DNA from 4 places in the Aeribacillus composti genome. Region 1 is predicted to be linked to each of the others. Evidence: riboswitches for the same ligand, from Rfam matches in the RefSeq annotation. Region 1 holds a riboswitch; each other region holds the start of a gene.
The links. A riboswitch is a leader RNA that binds a small molecule or an ion and turns the genes downstream of it on or off. The one in region 1 is predicted to bind thiamine pyrophosphate.
Positions count from the first base shown of each region.

Region 2: linked by a shared signal. The riboswitch ahead of tenI (thiazole tautomerase TenI) and the one ahead of thiT (energy-coupled thiamine transporter ThiT) in region 1 are both predicted to bind thiamine pyrophosphate.
Region 3: linked by a shared signal. The riboswitch ahead of thiC (phosphomethylpyrimidine synthase ThiC) and the one ahead of thiT (energy-coupled thiamine transporter ThiT) in region 1 are both predicted to bind thiamine pyrophosphate.
Region 4: linked by a shared signal. The riboswitch ahead of RI196_RS07275 (acetylornithine deacetylase) and the one ahead of thiT (energy-coupled thiamine transporter ThiT) in region 1 are both predicted to bind thiamine pyrophosphate.

Region 1 is NZ_CP134501.1:3,275,304-3,280,553, forward strand. Features, by position in the region: gene RI196_RS15995 (DUF2179 domain-containing protein) at 1-347, opposite strand, end outside; gene RI196_RS16000 (DUF418 domain-containing protein) at 451-1,686, opposite strand; TPP riboswitch at 1,859-1,962, shown strand; gene thiT (energy-coupled thiamine transporter ThiT) at 2,032-2,592, shown strand; gene menC (o-succinylbenzoate synthase) at 2,634-3,743, opposite strand; gene RI196_RS16015 (carbon-nitrogen hydrolase family protein) at 4,007-4,963, opposite strand.
Region 2 is NZ_CP134501.1:1,098,132-1,103,381, reverse strand. Features, by position in the region: gene thiS (sulfur carrier protein ThiS) at 1-112, opposite strand, end outside; gene thiO (glycine oxidase ThiO) at 120-1,232, opposite strand; gene tenI (thiazole tautomerase TenI) at 1,234-1,833, opposite strand; TPP riboswitch at 1,973-2,081, opposite strand; gene RI196_RS05535 (monovalent cation:proton antiporter family protein) at 2,136-3,989, opposite strand; gene mgtE (magnesium transporter) at 4,015-5,250, opposite strand, start outside.
Region 3 is NZ_CP134501.1:2,645,366-2,650,615, forward strand. Features, by position in the region: gene yqfC (sporulation protein YqfC) at 1-175, opposite strand, end outside; gene RI196_RS12895 (YqfB family membrane protein) at 239-610, opposite strand; gene floA (flotillin-like protein FloA) at 639-1,631, opposite strand; gene RI196_RS12905 (NfeD family protein) at 1,648-2,931, opposite strand; TPP riboswitch at 3,125-3,240, shown strand; gene thiC (phosphomethylpyrimidine synthase ThiC) at 3,376-5,118, shown strand; gene RI196_RS12915 (MGDG synthase family glycosyltransferase) at 5,166-5,250, opposite strand, start outside.
Region 4 is NZ_CP134501.1:1,477,419-1,482,668, reverse strand. Features, by position in the region: gene RI196_RS07290 (ECF transporter S component) at 1-419, opposite strand, end outside; gene tenA (thiaminase II) at 435-1,115, opposite strand; gene tenA (thiaminase II) at 1,133-1,810, opposite strand; gene RI196_RS07275 (acetylornithine deacetylase) at 1,843-3,108, opposite strand; TPP riboswitch at 3,233-3,333, opposite strand; gene RI196_RS07270 (hypothetical protein) at 3,399-4,067, opposite strand; gene RI196_RS07265 (TlpA family protein disulfide reductase) at 4,298-4,753, opposite strand; gene RI196_RS07260 (peroxiredoxin) at 4,846-5,250, opposite strand, start outside.

The DNA.
Region 1 (5,250 bases):
TGAAAGACCGTAACCCCAAAACCAGCCTCCCTCAATTTTTTTACTAATTCGGAATTTTTATCCATTAAATTCACATTGTATGTTACATATCCAAAAGCCAGCTTTTTCTCCAGTTCACCGCCCAACAACAGCCCTGCACCAAAACCGACAATATATGCACTAATATTGTAAATATTAGATAAATCTTGAAAAACTATTCCTAAAGCGACAATATAAATCGCTGCTTCTAGCAAACCTATACCAGCAGCAGCCTTTGTTTGATTTTTCACTAACAAAATAGTTCGGATCGTCAATACTGGTACATACAATAATTGCAGCAAAAAAATAAAAATTGCTTGTAGAAACATGTTGCCTAGACACTCCTTTGTTCCATCATTCTATAAATTATTTTCAAAAAGAAAGAGCTATCATAAACTCAAAATCTGAGATTTGAAACTACATTTTTACAATTCATCTTGATCTGTTATTATGCTTCGAAACTTCCTTTTTCATGCGAATAGGCTGGCGCTTGAAATACATCGCTGTTCTCCATACCCACTCCAACGGCCCTAATTGAAAATATTTAAACCAAATATGGCTGATGATAAGCTGCACGGCAAAAATTGCGAGTGCAAGCCAAAAACCGGCGAAGGGGTATACTTTACCGTACAATCCCAATCCGTAATGATAAAAAATATATGTACAAATAACAGATTGCATGATGTAATTTGTCAATGACATGCGTCCAACAGGCGCAATCTTCTTAACAATTTGCCGGCAGATTGGGTGAAAATATAAAAATATGAGAGAGATCACATAAAACAACATGAGAAATGGTGCACCGAACACCATGTAAAAACTATTTTTAGCGGTGACCGCAAAAATATTTAACGGAAGCCCAATGATAAGCCCGAAAAACCAGATGGCTGTTAATAACCTTCGATGCTTCTCCGGTTCTTGAAAAAGCTTTTGTTTCGCAAATATCATGCCAACTAAAAACATGCTGATATATGGGAGCATGTTTATTATATAGACAAGCGGTTGAAAAGGCCACATGCCAGACATAGACATGTAAAAAAGCCGATCATGAATACGCTGATGGAAAATATCAGTAAAACTTCCGTTTTGATATGAATGGATTGCGTTTCTTGCCTCCTCTTCCAGTAAGGCAGCCTGCTCTCTTTTTTGGACAAAAGCATCCTCACCATTGGATACAGCCGTCATCAAACCAATAAGGAGCAAATATAAACTAAATAAACATACAGTCCATACCAAAAGGGTTTTCCAGGAACACTTCCGGAAAAAAAGGAGAAGAAACCCCAGCACAGCATAATCCATTAAAATGTCTCCATCCCAGATGAAAAATGAATGAATTAGTCCAAATACAAAAAGCACCACCAGTCTGCGTATATATATAGAAACAAAGTTCCTGCCGTTTCCTAAAGCCCGTTCCTCCATGATGATGATTCCAAATCCGAACAATAATGAGAACATTGTAATAAACTTCATTTGTACAAATATTTCCAAAATATTTTTCGTTAGAAAATCCCATGTTCTCCATGTTTCAGTAAAAAAATTTTCGCTGCCTATTTGGTATAAATATACATCTGGATAGCTGAAATGCGCCATATTCACAAGTAAAATGCCAAATATCGCAGCCCCCCGCACCACATCCACTACTTCATAACGCTCACGATTAAGATTCAAACCAAAACCCCCATTCTGAAAAAAGTTCTTATTGTTAACGCCCTTTTTTCATTACTTTTTGTCCAAAGGCTGCATTTCAGCTTTATCGTGTTTAAATTTATTTGAATATAGCGAAAAAAGAATGACAATTTTCTTATAGTCTATTATGATAGACATAAGATTCGAATATCAACAGATCCACAAGGGGAGCTATATGCTGAGAGTGGACGGATATTTCGTCCAGACCCTTTGAACCTGTTAGTTAATGCTAGCGTAGGGATGTGGAAGTATACTGATCCATGATACAGCCTTTTTCCCCCTTATGGATATTTGTTGATAGCAAATAATATACAGGGGGTTTTATTTTTGGAAAAAAATCGCTTATTACTATTAATAGAAGCAGCAATCTTTGCAGCATTGGCAGTTATACTTGATCTTCTCCCTTCCATTCAATTATCATCAGCCATTTCTATATCCATTGCCATGGTGCCTGTACTCATATTATCGTTTCGATCCGGTGCAAAGATTGGCTTCATTTCCGGCTTTTTATGGGGATTATTGCAAATTGTATTAGGTGATGCATACATCCTGACGCCTGTTCAAGGCTTCATCGACTATTTTCTAGCTTTTTCCTTTATCGGTTTAGCCGGTCTTTTCAGCAAAACTATCCAAAATAAGCTGAAAGATGGAAAGAAAAGCTCTGCTCTTGTTTTCATCATCTTTGGCGTCTTCATCGGAGCTTTTGCACGTTATTTTTGGCATTTTATCAGCGGTGTCTTTTTCTTCGGAGAATATGCACCAGAAGGAATGTCAGCGGTCGTTTATTCTTTGATCGTAAACGGCATTACGATGATAGGAGCCTTTGTATTATGCGCTGTCGTTACTGTTATTCTCATTATGGCGGCGCCAAGATTGGTTGTAAAATAAATAAAATAGTCCTCTGCAAAACATGCAGAGGATGATTTTGTTTATAGGGTAAATACTTTCGTTTCAACAGTGTATTTTTTTAATTTTTCACGGCTTACATGAAAACCGATCCCCGGGTTATCAGGCAAGGCAATTTTTCCATTATAAACCGATATTTCCGGTTCAATAATATCTTCTTCCCAATACTTAGATGAACTGGATATATCTCCTGGCAGTGTGAATTGTTCAAGTGTCGCTAAGGCTATATTATGGGCCCGTCCAATCCCTGATTCAAGCATCCCTCCGCACCAAACTGGAACATTTTGCTCTTTGCAAAAATCATGGATTTTTTTTGCTTCTGTCAAACCGCCAACACGGCCGATTTTTATATTCATAATTTTGCAGCTTCGAAGTTCAACAGCCTTTCGAGCATCTTCGAAGGAACAAATACTTTCATCTAAACAGATCGGTGTGTCCAATTCTTTTTGAAGTTTGCTATGATCCACAATATCATCGTGCGCAAGAGGCTGCTCAATCATCATTAATTGAAACTCATCCAATTGTTTTAGATGATTTATATCTTTTAATGTATAGGCACTGTTCGCATCAGCCATTAAATCCAAGTTCGGAAAATGCTTCCGTATTTCCTTAACTACTTCAATATCCCAACCGGGTTTAATCTTTATTTTTACTCTCTTGTATCCTTCCTCCTGATATTGTTCAATAAGACTGATTAAATCTTTTATTGTCGGCTGAATACCGATGCTCACCCCAGCTTCAACTTCTTTTTTCATTCCCCCGAGAGCTTGTGAAAGAGGTATATTTTGCTGTTTTGCATATAGATCCCACACGGCACCTTCCAAAGCCGCTTTTGCCATATAATTTCTGCGAATAAAACGAAACGATTCAGCCAACTCACGAGGATGATGAAACGACGTCTTTGATAAAATCGGAATGAGGAAATCTTCGATCATGTGCACAGTTGTTTTCACGGTTTCTTCTGTATACCATGGAGTGGAAAAAGCAACCCCTTCTCCAAAACCGGCTGCACCATCATCATCCTTTACTTCTACGATCAACAATTCGCGATCGTGAATGTCTCCATAGCTAGTAGAAAATGGGGCTTTCAAACGCATCTGTAATATATGCAAAACAATTTTCTTAATTTTTATCAATTAAGAGCATCTCCTTTTTTAAACAAGCTCTCAGCTAAGTTCGACAAAATCATTCCCATTCGCCAGAGGGCTCGATATTTCCCGGAAAATATTTCTTAAAATAGCGAATCCACTCGAACGTTTGTTTTACACTAATTATAAAATAAACGCTTTCTTAATGTAAAGGAGCAAGGGATTTCTTTATTTCCCTTATTGTTTATTGAACTGTAAAATCTCAAATAAATAATGAGATAATCGTAGAAACGAGTCTCATCATGAGATTAATTTTTCCACTCAATAGTTGCCTTCTTCTCTTTGTTGACTAGCAATTTAAAAACATCAGGTCTTGCATAATGCCCAACAGGATCAAAATCAAACTGGCTATAGGCGATTTGTTTCATATCCAGTTCTGCAATGATGATGTCTTCCTTGCCAAATACGGGCTCTGCCACATATTCGCCCAACGGTCCAACAATCGCGCTACCACCTCTGCTCATTATTTCAGGTGAAGAAGCAAGTTCATCATAACAAGCCAAATCTTTCGGATACATATCTTTTGTCACATATTGATTGGCAGACAAAACAAAGCATCTCCCCTCCAAAGCAATGTGGCGGATTGTTGACTGCCAAGTTTCCCTTGCATCAGCCGTTGGGGCAATATAAATTTGAATTCCTTGTGCATACATCGCAGCCCTTGCTAACGGCATATAATTTTCCCAGCAGATTAGCGCCCCTATTCTTCCATAAGGGGTGTCAAACACTGGTAATGTGCTTCCATCCCCTTCCCCCCAAACAATCCGTTCTGCTGCAGTCGGTTTTAATTTGCGGTGTTTTCCTAACAACTGTCCGTCAGAATCGAAAAATAAAACAGAACAGTAAAGTGTCCCGCCGCTAAATTCATTATCCCTTTCTGTAACGCCTATCACAAGGTAGACACCTGCTTTTCGAGCCGCTTCGCCCAGTTGTTCCGTCGTTTCGTCCGGAACAGCTACAGAATTGCTCCAGTATCTATACCAATCCTTCCTCCCTTCAGCCGAACGGCTCCCAATCGTTGTACCGAAAGATAAGCCTCTAGGATAAGCGGGAATAAAAGCTTCAGGAAATACAACAATCTTTGCTCCTTTTTCAGCAGCTTGATGTATGAGGCTAACCGCCTTTTTTGTCGTGGCGTCTCGGTCCATAATAACAGATGAGGCTTGTATAACAGCAACTTTAACCTTTTGTGCTCTGTTCGACATATTCTTCCCCTCCACCAAATTGAAAAATCTAAAGCCATCTTAAATGCCGAAGCTCATGAACCTTCAAAGTCAATAACCTTCGGAAGTTGCCCCCCTATTCATCTTCCATAAAAAAATCTGCACAGGAAGGAAAACACTTTGAATAATCCTCTTTTTTAGCATAGAAGGGCCGGCCCATGTATTAGAGTTCAAAATAATTGGATTATGTTTTTCCATGAGAGCTTTTCATGTGATATCTCATCTGAAGTAATTTAATGGTAATTTCTTAGCATGCTCCTTTGTACAAT
Region 2 (5,250 bases), 1.7 Mb from region 1:
TTCGTTCAACGACAACAATTCTTTCCTGTAATTGAAAAAAGTTCAGCAAATCTTCAATGCTTCGAACACTATTCTCCACTTCCATCTGCTGGCCGTTGATGCGAAGTTTCACCGTTTCATCACCTCCCTTTCGCATCAGAAAGCAATCTGTTTAAAGAAAAGGTATGAATATAACGCTCATATTGATTCGTTTTCAAAATCATGTCTTTTACGATCAAGCTTGTAATCGGCGCTAGAAGAATGCCGTTTCGATAATGGCCGGTCGCAAAAAAGATCCCCTCATGCTCCGGGTGCTCGGCAAAATACGGCCAGCCGTCAGCTGTTTGCGGCCTGAGCGACGACCAAGCACTAACGACCGGTTCAGACCCGATTTCTGGCATAATTTTCTGAACCTTTATCATTAATTCGGATACTCCTTTGACTGTCGGATGCGTATCCCAGTCGTTTTCATAAGAAGTTGCTCCAATAATAACGGTGCCGTCTTTTTTCGGTACGATATAACAGTGCTCGTAAAACACTGTTTTGTTGATCACCAGTTTTTTCGGTTTTATGGCTAAGCATTCTCCTTTAACGGGCTTCATTGGATTTCTCAGCCCCAGCTTTTCAAAGAAAAAGCCACTCCAAACTCCGCTTGAAACGACGACTTTTCCACATATAAAAACTCCTTGGGAAGTGACAAGCTTGTATGCTTTTCCCTCTTTAATCACGTCGAAAACAGGACATTGTTCAAAAATAGATGCACCATATTTTCTAGCGCCTTTCGCATATGCGTGGCAAACAGATGAACCTTTCACTTGGCCGTCATGCTTAAGCCAAAGAGCTCCCGCAATGTCTTCAGAAACATGTGGCTCATTTGCCAGTACGTTTTCCCTTGAATGCCATTCTAGTTCATTCTCATCTGCGAGCGATTGCAGAAAGCGGCCTTCTTCCTCAGTAAATGCAAGCCGATACATGCCTTCCTGCACAAGCTCAATATCCACACCAGATTGCTCCAATAATTCTTTTGCAAGGCTCGGATATAAATTTCGGCTCTCTAAGCATAGCTCAAAAAATATGTCTCTTTTTTCATTTTCAGAATGGGCACCCAGCATTCCTGCTGCAGCGGATGTCGCTTTACCTCCGATTTCGCCGCTTTCAAACACGGCGGTCTTCAGCCCTGCTTTTGATAGCTCATAGGCGATCCCTTGGCCGATGACCCCTCCCCCGATGATTCCAACATCAAAAACGTTCATTTTAAAAAGCTTCCCCTTTCCTGAAAAGTTTGGCAGCGCTCTCTGGATCTTTCGAAGAAAAGATATAGGACATAACGGCAATACCGCTTGCTTTTTTTTCTAAAACCTTTTGCATATTATCAGGCGTGATCCCACCGATGGCGATAATAGGAATATTGACGTGTCCAACGATTTTCCTAAGCAAATCTGTTCCCTTTGCCGGAAGTCCTTTTTTACTGTTCGTTTCAAAAACGTTTCCGAAAAAACAATAGTCTGCTCCGTCTTTTTCTGCTTTTACCGCTTCATCTAATGAATGGACGCTGACACCGGCTTTTATTTGCGGAAAAGCGCTTTTCACTTTTTTTACCGGCAGGCCGGTTCCCGGAAGATGAACATTTTGAACGCCTGTTAGGAGCGCAACATCGAGCCGATCGTTGATAACAAGCTGTTCTCTCCTTATCCCGTTTGCCAAAAGCTGTTCTACAAGATGAATGATCTCACATGGTCTTTTATTTTTTTCTCGTATATGAACGTAATCAACATGATCTGATATGGACAAAATTATGCGTATTAGCTCGTTGACCGGTTTTGTTCCGTCTGTTACGGCATGAAGTTCCAACATTGTACATTCCTTTCATGAGAAAGACGCTCACACTCGTCTTTCAAGGTTCAAAACTGGAAAGCAGCTGTCCAAGGGTGAGACTGGAAACAATAAAAAACCACCTTCCTTGCTGGAAAGTGGTAATGGAATATCAGACATATGTTTCAAATTCCCACTTCCCTACGCTGGCATCATCCAGATCAGGTTCAAAGGGTCTTAAAGTCAACACTTTAATCTCAGCCTTTCCAAAGGCTCCCCTAGTGGATGCTTATTAAATTTTCATACTAATTTCATGCTATCACAATTTGTTTTGTTTGCAAATATTATTTGCTAAATTCCAGCTCATCTTTTAACTCATTTACATATTTGCGGGAACCCGTTACAATCAAGCGGTCCCCTTTTTTCAATTCGGTATCGCCGTGAGGCACAATGGAATCTTCACCTCGAAAAATCCGGACAAAGATACAATCTCCTGTAAACGGAAAGTATCGAAGCTTCATTCCATCATATTTTCGGTTATTCATATTAATTTGATAAAGAGAGTTGTCTTGGTTTGTTAAGATCCGCATAACGCCAGGCGATTCGATCAAAGCCCTGAGCAGCGTTTTTGTTGACAGCATGACGGAAAATACGCTGATCCCCTTTTCTTTTAATGCTTGATCCAACTCCGGGGAAGAAATTGAGGCGATGACCTGTTCTACGCCGCATTCTTTTGCATATGTCGCAATTTCCGCATTTCTTTCTTCATCCCCAGTAGCCACTATTACTATATCAGCTTCCATTATGTGGTGTTCATTCAATGATTCTATCGAATAGTCTTTCAATTCTTCAATTTTAAACACCGATTGAGCAGTCCCGTTTTCAATTTTGTCTTGCTGTGTATGATATACGGTTGCTTCATACAAATTTTTGTCCAATTCTCTTGTGACTGGAAGGGTCATTTGATTTGCACCAATAAAAGCAATTTTCTTTTTAGGCTGCACCGCCATTTTTTTAGGGAATAATTTTTTAAATCCTATCGGCGTGATAATGCTTGTTAACACGGCAACTACTATTAGTGCGTCAGCCATTTGCTTATCAATCAGTTCGATTCGCTGTCCAATTTCAGCTGCCGCAATAACTAATGATAAAGTAGCAGTCAACAAGAACGCCGCCGCAATCGTTGTATTCGTATCATACCATTTTCTCAGCACAAAAACGGGAATAAACTTTGAGATCAAGAGGGCGAGAAATAACAAAGGAATTAACAAAAGAAGGTTCGGATCTTTGATCAATTCCCATAAATCCAATTCCACCCCTATCATGACAAAAAAGATCGGGATTAAAAAACCGTAGCCAAACGAATCTAGCTTTTGCACCAAGTCTGAATTAGGCGATAAAAGCGAGACTAAAACTCCCGCAAGGAAGGCGCCTAAAATATTTTCTGCCCCAAGCGTTTCCGATAAACCTACAAGTGCGAGAATTAACGTAAAAACCGCCCTTGTTCCAATTTGAACCGTTCCTTTTGACATCGATTTAATAAAGGATCGACTTTTAAACCTTTTGCCAATGAAGTAAAGCAGTACGCCTGCTGCAAACAAAAGAAGCAGAAGCCACGTATTGCTTTCTCCTTCGCTGTTTAAGGAGACAAAAACCGCCAGCAAAATCATGGTGACAAGGTCGGCTATGACAGCCACCAGCAAAATAATTTGGCCGATGGTTGTTTTCATAATTTGCTCGTCTTTCAGCGTCGGCACTACTACTCCTAAAGAAATCGTTGAAATCACTAACGTCATGAAAAAGGCATTGCGGATAAATCCCATCCACATTAACAAATACGATAAAAGTAATGAAACAACGAAAATGCCAAGAAAAACAATTGACGCAACCAAAAAAGTATGAGGAGCTTTTTTTCCGTTGGACAGCTTTTCTTCTTTTTTCTTCTCTTTGGAGAAAATGGTGAAATCAATCTCAAGCCCGCTTAAAAACATGAGAAATATAAATCCCAGCGTTGAGAGAGTTGACAGCCATACATCTTCTTGCACTAAATTAAATCCCGTTTTCCCGATGATTAATCCGACAATAATTTCCGCAACGACGACAGGAATGAATGCCAGTTTGAACCGATGCAGCAAAATCGGGGTTAAAAAAGCGCCTACCAACACGATGACAAGAGAGGTTACTGCATGTGATTCCATATTACGCCTCCTTTAGCTAATTTTGTTAGAGCAAATAGTTCATAAATAGTGTCGCCATGCCAAAATAAATCAAAATGCTGATCATATCATTAATCGTTGTAATAAATGGACCGGAGGCCACAGCCGGGTCAATACGAAGCCTGTGCATGACAAGAGGAACAAACGCCCCGGCAATTGTCGCAACAGTCAGCGTTGACAATATGGAAAGACCCACTAGCAGTCCTAAGAAAAATTTCTGCTTCCAAATAAAAATTGTCAGTGCAACAACAATTCCGCATACTGTTCCGGTAATCAAGCCGGTTCCAGCTTCTTTGAGAATAATTTTCCACACGCGTTCGGAAGTGCCTTCGCCTGTTGCAATTCTTCTTACGGCAACAGCGAGAGCTTGTGTTCCTGTATTTCCAGCCATCCCTGCAATTAATGGTATAAAGAGCGCTAAAGTTGCCACTTTGTTCAACGTTTCTTCAAACTGGCCGATTAGGCCGGCGGTGAACATTCCTAAAAATAGGAGAATAATAAGCCATGGCAATCTTTTTTTGGCAGCAGAAACAGCATTCGGATCATATGAATCTACATCCGAGACAGCGGCCAGTTTCGAATAATCGTCAGAAGCCTCTTCGTCCAGCACATCAATAATATCATCAACAGTTATAATTCCAACAAGACGATGTTGAAAATCAACAACCGGAAGAGCCAAAAAATTGTAGTCCTTCATCTTTCTTGCTACTTCTTCCTGATCATCCGCCACAGATACCGAGTAGACTTTCTTTTTCATAATGTCAGCAATCAAAGTATCGTCTTCATGAACAATTAAATCTCTTAACGACAGGACACCAACAAGATGTTTCTCTTCGTCAATCACATATAAATAATATATTGTTTCCGCATCAGGAGCTTCTTTCCGCAGCAAGTCCATCGTTGACTGCACCGTATAATTGGCATTAATGGCAACGAACTCGGTTGTCATAATACTTCCTGCGGTAAATTGTTCATAATCAAGAAGCTCGCTTATGCTTTTGGCAGTTTGAGCGTCCATGATGGTTAAATAGCTGGAAATTTTCTCTTTTGTCAGCTCACTTAATACATCTGCCGCATCATCAGCGTACATGTATTCCATCATTTTGGCGGCAAATGCCGGATGCATTTCCTCAAGCAGCGATTTGTAGCGGTTTTTATCATCCCTTATATTTTCAAAAACATTCGCCATTTCTTCCGGAGATAGAATTTGATATAAAAGCATTCTATCCGGCTGGTCAAGTTT
Region 3 (5,250 bases), 630 kb from region 1:
GCAGCAATACTCGAATCTCTTTATCTGTAAAGGAAAGCAGTCCTTTATGATTTTCTATATATATATGCAATGTACCGATCATCGTAACACGGGGAAGATCCATCATGACGTCAGCTGGTATTTGCAATCCTTCTGTCAATATGCTTTTTATTCGCTGATGCCATTTTTTGCCCATAAAAGAACCCCCTTCATCCTCATATTTATGAGAGACAAAAGGGGATTAACACCATTAATTCATTTATTTTATGAAATTCGACCGATGGGGCTTTTTGGATCGGGGTTCATCTAAAATGACGCTCCAAATGACTCCTTTTGCAGCTGAATGCATGTGTAAAGCTGATGGTTTCTGTTTTTTATTATGAAAAGATTTCATATTCGATTTGTCTTTTTCAGCTTTTTTTATTTGGCTGGATAGGCCTGTGTGTACATTTTGAATTTGATTCCATTCATTTGGAGGGCTTGTCGAAACATTTTTAACCCTTTGTTTTGTTTGTTTTGCTGCTTGTTTCCTTTTTTTCTGCTGCTCTTGATCTTTTTTATTTCTGCCAAACAAAGAAGAAATAATCCCGATTAAAATAACAATGAACAGCGGATTTTCAAATATTTCCATATGACACCTCCTTTGATGGACAGAAAGATCATTCTTCTTCATCACCAGCAGAGTTTTTTGTCATTTTTCCGATAGAATCACGCATATTTGTATCAGCAGTAATGTTTTTGATGTTCATATAATCCATAACTCCAATATTTCCTGATTTTAAAGCTTCCGCCATTGCCAGCGGAACTTGCGCTTCCGCCTCAACAACTTTTGCCCGCATTTCTTCAACTTTAGCGCGCATTTCCTGCTCTCTTGCCACCGCCATCGCCCTGCGTTCCTCCGCTTTAGCTTGCGCGATGTTTTTGTCTGCTTCCGCTTGATCTGTCTGCAGGATCGCACCGATGTTTTTGCCGATGTCAACGTCCGCGATGTCGATGGATAAAATTTCAAAGGCTGTTCCTGAATCGAGTCCTTTGTTTAAAACTGTTTGCGAAATCATATCAGGGTTTTCCAGCACTTTTTTATGATCATCAGAAGAACCAATGGTGCTGACAATTCCTTCACCTACACGTGCGATAATCGTTTCTTCCCCGGCACCGCCAACAAGCCGGTCGATATTGGCTCGCACCGTGATGCGGGCTTTTGCTTTCACTTCAATTCCGTCCATGGCAACCCCTGCAATAAACGGGGTTTCGATTACTTTCGGATTTACGCTCATTTGAACGGCTTCAAGCACGTCTCTTCCCGCTAAATCAATCGCAGCACAACGTTCAAAGCTCAATTCAATATTAGCTCTTTCAGCTGCAATTAATGCGTTGACAACTCGATCGACATTTCCTCCTGCTAAATAATGGCTTTCCAATTGATTTGTTGTGACATCAAGGCCGGCTTTATGCGCTTTAATTAACGGATTGATCACTCGACTTGGAATGACTCTGCGCAGCCTCATTCCAATAAGAGTCAAAATACTGATGCGAACGCCAGCTGCCAGAGCGGAAATCCAAAGCATAATCGGCACAAAAGAGAACAAAATGCCAAGCAAAATAAGACCTAATACGATAAGACCTAGTAAAAGAAAAAATGATACATCCATGTGACATACCTACCTCCTATTCATTTTCATTAATAGCTCTCACAACAATTCGTGAGCCTTCTACTTTAACAATTTTCACTTTTTTTCCTTTCTCAATATACGTCCCTTCTGTCACAACATCCAATCTTTCCTCTCCATCGGTCATTACTGTTCCTGCCGGCCGTAAAGCAGTCACAGTTACACCCGTTTTCCCAATTAAATCTGTACGATTTTGATTGGATACATAACCTTTCTCCGTGCTGATTGAATCATTTAAAATAATTTTTTTAAACCATTTCATACGCTTACCAATCACCTTTGACATAATGAATATTGTGAATATCGAAATGGAACCGGCAATAAAAAGAGAAACCGCCATATGTCCTATATGATCAGCTGCTAAAAATAAACTTAAAAGGACTGAAAGAAAACCGATTGCTCCAATAATTCCTCCTGGAACAAACAATTCTGCAATTATAAGCAGAACCCCAAGCACGAACAAAACAACCGTTTCCAATCCCGCAAGCCCTGCAATAAAATGACCGAAGAAAAACAAAAACAGCGCCAATAGTCCAATAAAACCAGGAATGCCAAACCCAGGAGTGTACAATTCTAACACAAACCCTAAACCGCTAATCGTTAATAATATCGGAATGGTATACATGTTTGTTACAAAACGGGCTATTTTTTCAGCAAACGTCTCCTCAGTCTCCTGGACTTTTGCACCTTCCATTCCGATCGATTTCAAAAGCTCTGCCCGGCTTTTGGCGATGCCTTCACCATACCCGACTTCCATCGCTTGTTTTGCTGTTAATGTTAGTAATTCTACTTTTTCTGCACCATATTCGGGCATATCCAAGCTGCTGTCTACCATCGCCTCAGCGAACATAGGGTCTCTGCCATGAACCTCAGCAGCATTTCTCATCTCTGCTTTCCAAAACGATTGCACTTTTACTTCTGCAGCATTGCCATTGGAGTCAATGACAGCTGCTGACCCAATGGTACCGCCAGGATGGTAATATATTTGATCAGCCCTTAATGCTATATAAGCCCCTGCGGAAATCGCATGTTTATTTACATAAGCGATTGTTTTGATATCTGTATCCATAATCATTTTACCTATTTCTATCGCTGCCTCTAAAGCACCGCCAGGAGTGTTCAATTCAAAAACAATGACATCCGCTTTTTCTTTTTCCGCCTCCTGAATGGATCGTTTAATAAAATGCACCAACCCTTTTTCAATTGTATTTTCAATCGGAATAAAATAAACGGTTTTCCCTTCAGCTGATTTGGCATCAAAAGACGCACAAATAATCGACAAGATGAGCAGCAGAGCGCAAATAGCGAAAAACTTATTGTTTGATTTCAGGCCTCTCCCCCCTTATTTTTTGCCTAATATTATTACGGACAATTGCGCAGAAAGTTTCAAAAATCAACAATTCTGCAAACATACATGAAACGAAAAAATATTTTCATTATTTTTCATATTATGTTACTATTAAAAAAAATATATAACCATCTACTAGGGGTGTCCAATTAGCTGGACTGAGAGAAGAACGCGCCTGAAGTTCTTCAACCCTTTGAACCTGATCTGGATGATGCCAGCGTAGGGAAGTAGGTAGCGGGAGTATTTGTATTGCCTTCTTTTTCTATATTGAATTGATCGGGTTCGTGCTAAAGCGAACCCGTTTTTATTTTTCACATCCCATCTCCCCTCCTATTTTTCTATGCACATCTTCAGATAAAAAAATGGAGGAGGAGAAAAATGAAACATTATTTCGAAAACATGCAGTTTCCAGCAAGCAAAAAAATTTATGTGACTGGGTCAAGACCCGATATTCGGGTTCCGATGAGGGAAATTCAATTAACTCCCACGAAAACGGAAGCGGGAACGTTTGAAAATGAACCTGTAAAGGTTTATGACACGAGCGGTCCCTATACAGATCCTGATTTTCAGGCAGATATTCATAAAGGTTTGCCGGCTGTACGCAAACAGTGGATTTTAGACCGTCATGATGTTGTAGAATATGACGGGCGCCAGGTAAAGCCTGAGGATAATGGATTTCGCAATTGGGAAGATCACAATATTGCCACACCTTTTCATCGAAAGCCTTTCAAAGCAAAAAAAGGTGCTGTCGTTACACAAATGCACTATGCAAAAAAGGGGATCATCACCCCAGAGATGGAGTTTGTGGCGATTCGTGAAAACATGGATCCTGAATTCGTTCGTCAAGAAGTCGCTGCCGGCAGGGCCATTATTCCGTCCAACATTAATCACCCGGAAAGTGAACCGATGATCATCGGCCGGAACTTTCATGTAAAAATTAATGCCAACATTGGCAATTCAGCTGTAACATCGTCAATCGAAGAAGAAGTTGAGAAGATGCTTTGGGCCATCCGCTGGGGCGCTGACACAATTATGGACCTGTCAACAGGAAAAAAAATTCATGCAACAAGAGAATTTATCATCCGCAACTCGCCCGTGCCGGTTGGAACCGTCCCGATTTACCAAGCGCTCGAAAAAGTAAATGGCGTTGCTGAAGAGTTAACATGGGAAATTTACCGTGATACATTAATTGAGCAAGCAGAACAAGGGGTCGATTATTTTACTATACATGCCGGCGTGCTGCTTCGCTATATCCCTTTGACCGTCAACCGGACGACCGGAATCGTATCCCGCGGCGGTTCGATCATGGCGCAGTGGTGTATGGCGCATCATCAAGAAAACTTTTTATACACTCATTTTGAAGAGATTTGCGAAATTTTAAAAACATATGATATTGCCGTTTCATTAGGTGACGGCTTGCGTCCCGGATCTATTCGAGATGCCAATGATGAAGCGCAATTTGCCGAATTGAAAACGCTCGGTGAATTGACGGAAATCGCCTGGAAACATGATGTCCAAGTCATGATCGAAGGCCCTGGGCACATTCCGATGCATAAAATTAAAGAAAATGTTGATTTAGAAAATGAAATTTGCAAGGGGGCTCCTTTTTATACCCTCGGTCCATTAACGACCGATATTGCTCCCGGCTATGATCATATTACGTCAGCCATTGGAGCAGCCATGATCGGCTGGTACGGAACGGCCATGCTATGTTATGTAACTCCGAAAGAGCATTTAGGCCTTCCCAATAAAGAGGATGTGCGCCAAGGTGTTGTTGCTTATAAAATTGCAGCCCATGCCGCAGATTTGGCAAAAGGGCATCCAGGCGCCCAAATAAGGGATGATGCTTTATCAAAAGCCCGTTTTGAATTTCGCTGGAACGACCAATTTAATCTTTCTCTCGATCCTGAACGGGCACGCGAATATCATGACGAAACTTTGCCGGCAGAAGGAGCGAAAATTGCCCATTTTTGTTCTATGTGCGGTCCAAAATTTTGCTCGATGAAAATTTCCCACAATTTAAGAAAAATGGCCGGTTCAAGTGATTCTGATTTCGTTCAGGAAGGTTTGAGGCAAAAAGCAAAAGAATTTATAGAGGGCGGGTCATCCCTTTATCGATAAATAATTTTCAAACTAATGCTCCTAGAAGCTTTAATGGCTTCCAGGAGCTATTCATTCATTAAACGTTTGATCAATCCCGCTGGTTCAATCGGAGCTAAACTTTTATGATATTCATCCACTTTCGATAAAAAT
Region 4 (5,250 bases), 1.8 Mb from region 1:
ACTAAGTCATCTATATAGCCTTTATAAAGATCCATAATTAGCGAACCAGCTGCTGAAGCGGCTGCAGCCAGCATGACAACACCGATATTAAACTTTTTATATCGAAAAATCGCAAAAATGATCTCTGCAAATAGTCCTTGGACGATTCCGTAAAGAAGAACCTCTATGCCGAATTCAGAGCCGGTTATAAATTCTGCAGATGCCGCTGCTGTTTCCGCTATCAGCGCTACTCCAGGCTTGCGAATAATAAGAAAGGCGACCGTCGCAGCAATAAACCACATACCGTATATGAGCTGGTCGACATGCAGCCCGATCGGCTTGACCGCATAGTAAAGCGGTCCCCATAGTTTATAAACAATTCCAAAAACGATCGAAATAACAATTGTTACTAGAATGTCTGTCAGTTTTAATCCTTTCATTATGATCAAACTCCTTTATTGACTGATTTTTGGTTCCACTTCCCATTTTTCTAAACGGTAAGCCATTTCCCAAAACGCTAATTCATATTGACTGCTGATGATAAAATGCTCTTCCATTCTTTTTAGATCGGCTTCTATCGTTTGTTGTGCGATTTCATCCAGCCTGTCAATTTGTTCTTCGACAAGCTGCTTAAACCAATCGCCCCCATAAGCCGCAATCCATTGTTGATAAATCGGTTCTTTTGGCTTCGCATCTTTTAATTTTTCGCCAATTTCGTAATATAGCCAATAGCACGGAAGTATTGCAGCAATAATATCGCCTAAGTGACCGTTGATCGCCGCTCGATATAAATGGGAAGTATAGGCGTACGCCGTTGGGGCCGGCTTAAAATTCGCCTTCTCCTCCTCTGTGATTCCCAGCTGTTTGGCAAATGTTTCATGAAGAGATAATTCCGCTTCAAATGTTCCTTGTGCATGCTGAGCCATTCGCGATGTCGTATATAAATCGTTTGCTTTTGCCGCTCCATACGATTGCACTTTTGCAAAATGGCTTAAATAATACGAATCTTGCAAAACGTAATAACGAAAACATTCAAGCGGCAAACTCCCATCGGCAATACCTTTTACAAATGGATGATCGAAGCTGGCCTGCCATATCGGATCTGCTTTTGTTCGAATTTTTTCAGAAAATTTCATGTTCATTCTCTCCTATATTAAGAATTGATTTCGATTGGCCACATTTCTTTTCGTTCAGACATTTCCCAAAACATATATTCGTATTTGCTCGTTGTGACAAAAATATCTTCCAGCCATTTCAATTCTTCTTCCCGTTTTCCTTCTGCAAGCTCATTCATTAAATCTTTCAGCCATTTTGCCAATTCACCGAATTCTGTTGATGCGTACATTTTTACCCACTCGCCGTAAAACTCATGTTCACTGGCACCAGGAATCTCATGTAAGCGTGTGCCGATTTCATAATAGCTCCATGTACATGGAAGGACTGCGGCAACCAGTTCTGCCAATGATCCTCGCTGCGACACATTTAACATATAGCTCGTATATGCAACGGTTGTAGCAGCAGGCTGAACTTGTTCTAATTTTTCCTTCTCTATTCCTATTCTTTCAGCGTATTGACGATGCAAATCCATTTCCACTTTTAACGTCGAATGTAGAAGATCAGCAAAAACTGTCATTGTTTGAAGATTGTGAGCCTTTAAGCTTCCAAGGGCAAACAGGCGGCAGTATTCGATTAAATAAAGATAATCCTGCTCCATAAAAAAGCGAAATTTGTCGATATCCAGCGTCCCATTGCCGATTCCTTGAACAAACGGATGATGGTAACTCGCTTCCCAAATCGGTTTTGCAGTTTTATACAATCGGTCTGTAAACATTTGAATTACCCCTTTCGCAGCTTTTGTAATTGTCATCGTTTTTTCTGATACCAATCAAATAAAAACGCGATCAGCGATTTTGTAAATGTTTTTAATTGGGGGATGGACAGCTTTTCATTCACCGAATGTGCATCTTCAAGCGTGCCCGGTCCATATAAAACGACGGGAATTCCCGCTTCACTCAGCCAGCCGCCGTCTGTCACAGTAGGGGACATCGTCAGCTTTGCTTCCTCATTAAATGCCAGTTTATGTGCTTTTTGTAATGTTTTCACTCCGAGTGAATGTTCGTCATATGAAAAAGCTGGGAAAATTTCTCCTCGATCTTCAATCATCGATGTGCCGCCCCATTTAAATTTCGGAGGATATTTCCGAAGCCATGGATCAGCCATTGCAACATGATGGATATGTTCTTCAATTTCCCGGATCACCTCTACATAATGCTCTTCCGGGTAATAGTGAACGGTAATCCAAAGGGAACATTTATCGGCCACAAAAGCGGCGTGCCTTCCACCTTCAATCACTGCTGGATTAATTGTGGCAGAACCAGGCGGAAAGCCTTTGCTCGTTTTCATCACTGCCCAATGCTGTTCAAGCTCTCGCAGTCCTTCAATAATTTTCATCATTTTTTCAATCGCGCTTGCCCCAAAAAGCTTCCCGCCGGCATGAATCATTTGTCTTCTCGTGCCATCGTGAAATGTCTCGGGGCTTTCAATCGTAATCCAGCCCGTGATCACCCCGCCCTGCCCTTGTATTTCACAGTTGCTTGAATCGACAACGATGGCAAAATCAGCTCGATATCCCCGGTCGCAGCACGATTTTGTTCCTGCTTCGCCTACTTCTTCACCGACGACGGACTGAAAAATGATATCCCCTCCCGGCTCAATGCCGTTTTCTTGCAGCAGCTTTAATGCAAACAGACTGGCAGCCATTCCCCCTTTCATATCCGCTACACCGCGTCCATATATGTAATCCCCTTTAACCGTTGCCTCAAAAGGAGGCGTTAGCCATTCTTCTCCCTCTTCGATTGAAGCGACATCAATATGCCCGTTAATAATTAAACTGTGGTAATTTTCTGGATCTTTTCCTTTTTTCGTTCCTACTACGACTGGATCTTGTTCATATAAATCCCATTGATCAATGGAAAAGCCGATGTCTTCCAAATATGAGGCGACATACTTTTGAGCCTCTTTTGCATTTCTTGCCGGAGGGCTCGGCGTTTCAAACGATACGAGTGTTTTTAGAAGATTCAGAAGTTCTTCTTCCCTTTCATCAATTTGCTGAAATAGCGTTTGTAACACGTTGTCTCCCCTTTCTTAACATTTTGTTTTGAAAAATGGTTTGCCAACCAGCCTTGTAATGCAAAAAGCCCGTTCCCAATATAAGGGAACGGGCAAGTATATACAAAACCTATAGACAGGTTTCGATATTACTGCACCACTTCCCTACGCTAGTATGATCTAGATCAGGTTCAAAGGGTCAAGGCACACGCCTTTCTCAGCCTTTCGGCTCCCCTAGTGGTATGTTAATATTATGAAATTTTCATTTAATTTCATTAAATCATAAAATATAGAAAAATACAAGCTAACGGTTAATTGATCCTTTTTGCCGTCTTTAATAATTCACGATAACCAATTCGAGTAAATTGCAAATGTTGATCAATATAATTAGCCTTTTTCAAATGCTCGATGGATTGTTCAGAAAAACTGCCGCTAATTTCCTGAAACCTTTGATTAATTTCCACTAACGAATGATTTAATATAAAATCCGCATCAAGCAGCAGGACAATCCGCTCGATCTCAGGATCTCTTTTTAAAATCAAGTTGGCAATCCGGCCTTTCATGAATGCCAGCTCTTGTTGAAGCTTTGAAGCTTCATCCTCTTTTTCTCTAATTTTGGCTCGGTACTTTTGTTTTTCTTCCTCTTCGATACCGGCTTTTGTTAATAGCTCCTCCAACAATTGCGTTTTATCAAGCTCCAGTTTATTTAATTGCTGTTCTTTTCGCGCCATTTCTGTTTCATCAGGCAGCTTTTCGGTTTGAATAGGCTCTTTTCGTTCTTCTTTCATCTTTATCATATAGTCTATTTTCCGATAGACAAGGAAGGCGAGAACAACTAAACATCCATTTAATAGCAGAGATATAAAACGCACGACGACGTCGTTAAACGCAAGCAAATAAAATAGGAAAAGGATAACGATGACAGCCAAAAGCACCTTTAATAGATTCATAATGGAAAAAGTTTGTGATTGTTTTGCCATCCACCTATGCTCCTTTTTGTTCAAACTAGCATCATTTATTATAGCATGTTGTGATTTGGAATGTGAATCATTTCTTTAGGATTGAAGAGCTGGAAAAAGGATGCCGGATGAATGGTAAATGGGAAATGCTTATCTTTTGAAAGCTTCGAAGCAATAAAAACAAGTCCTTTCAAAGGCGAAAAGCCGTTTCTAAATGAAAAACCACCTGCAATGTTTTGCAGATGGTTAAATCATTCAGCGTTTTCTGTTTCCGCTAACACACGATTAACACGTTTTTCCAGCATTTTCATTCCGCTTCCTCCTGCTTGGAAGTGGCGAAGAATGCCGTTTTTATCAAAAACATAATATGCAGGTACATATTGATTTTCAAAAGCATCGGTTAATTTATGTTCGTTGTCAACAAAGATCGGTTGCGTAATCCCGTGTTCTTCCGCTACTTTTTTAATATCATCAATATCTAAATCCTTTTCGGAGCGAGGCATATGAACAGCTACTACGTTCAGTTTATCTTTATATTGATCGCGGAACTCATTTACTTTCGGCATTGCTTCTTTACACAAATGGCAGCTGATTGACCAAAAATGGATTAATGTTGGTTTTTCACCGATTAATTGCTCTTTCGTTACTTCGCCATTCAGCCAAGTTGTTGCTCCGACTAATTCAGGCATTGGCTCACGTAATTTCATTTCCGTTTCCTCCTTGAAGAATGAATATCAAAAAAATAATCGTTTGAAAAAAGGCCTAACGTACCGCTAGGCCCTTTGAATGAAAAGCTTCATTATACTTTAAGCGTTTCTTGACCAGGCTTCCAGTTTGCTGGGCAAAGTCCGCCAGTTTGAAGCGCTTGAAGTACACGCAATGTTTCATCAACATCGCGGCCAATGTTGTTATGGAATACTGTTTGATATTGAAGTTCGCCTTCTGGATTGATGATGAACAATCCGCGAAGAGCAACTCCTTCTTCTTCGATTAAAACGCCGTAGTCTCTTGATACTTGATGATTTGTATCTGCTGCAAGCGGATATTTAATATCGCCTAAACCGTTCTCTTCGCGAGGAGTTTTAATCCAAGCTAAGTGTGTGTGAATTGTGTCAGTTGATACACCAATCACTTCTGCATCAAGATCTTCAAATTCTTCATAACGGTCAGAAATAGCTGTGATTTCAGTTGGACAAACGAAAGT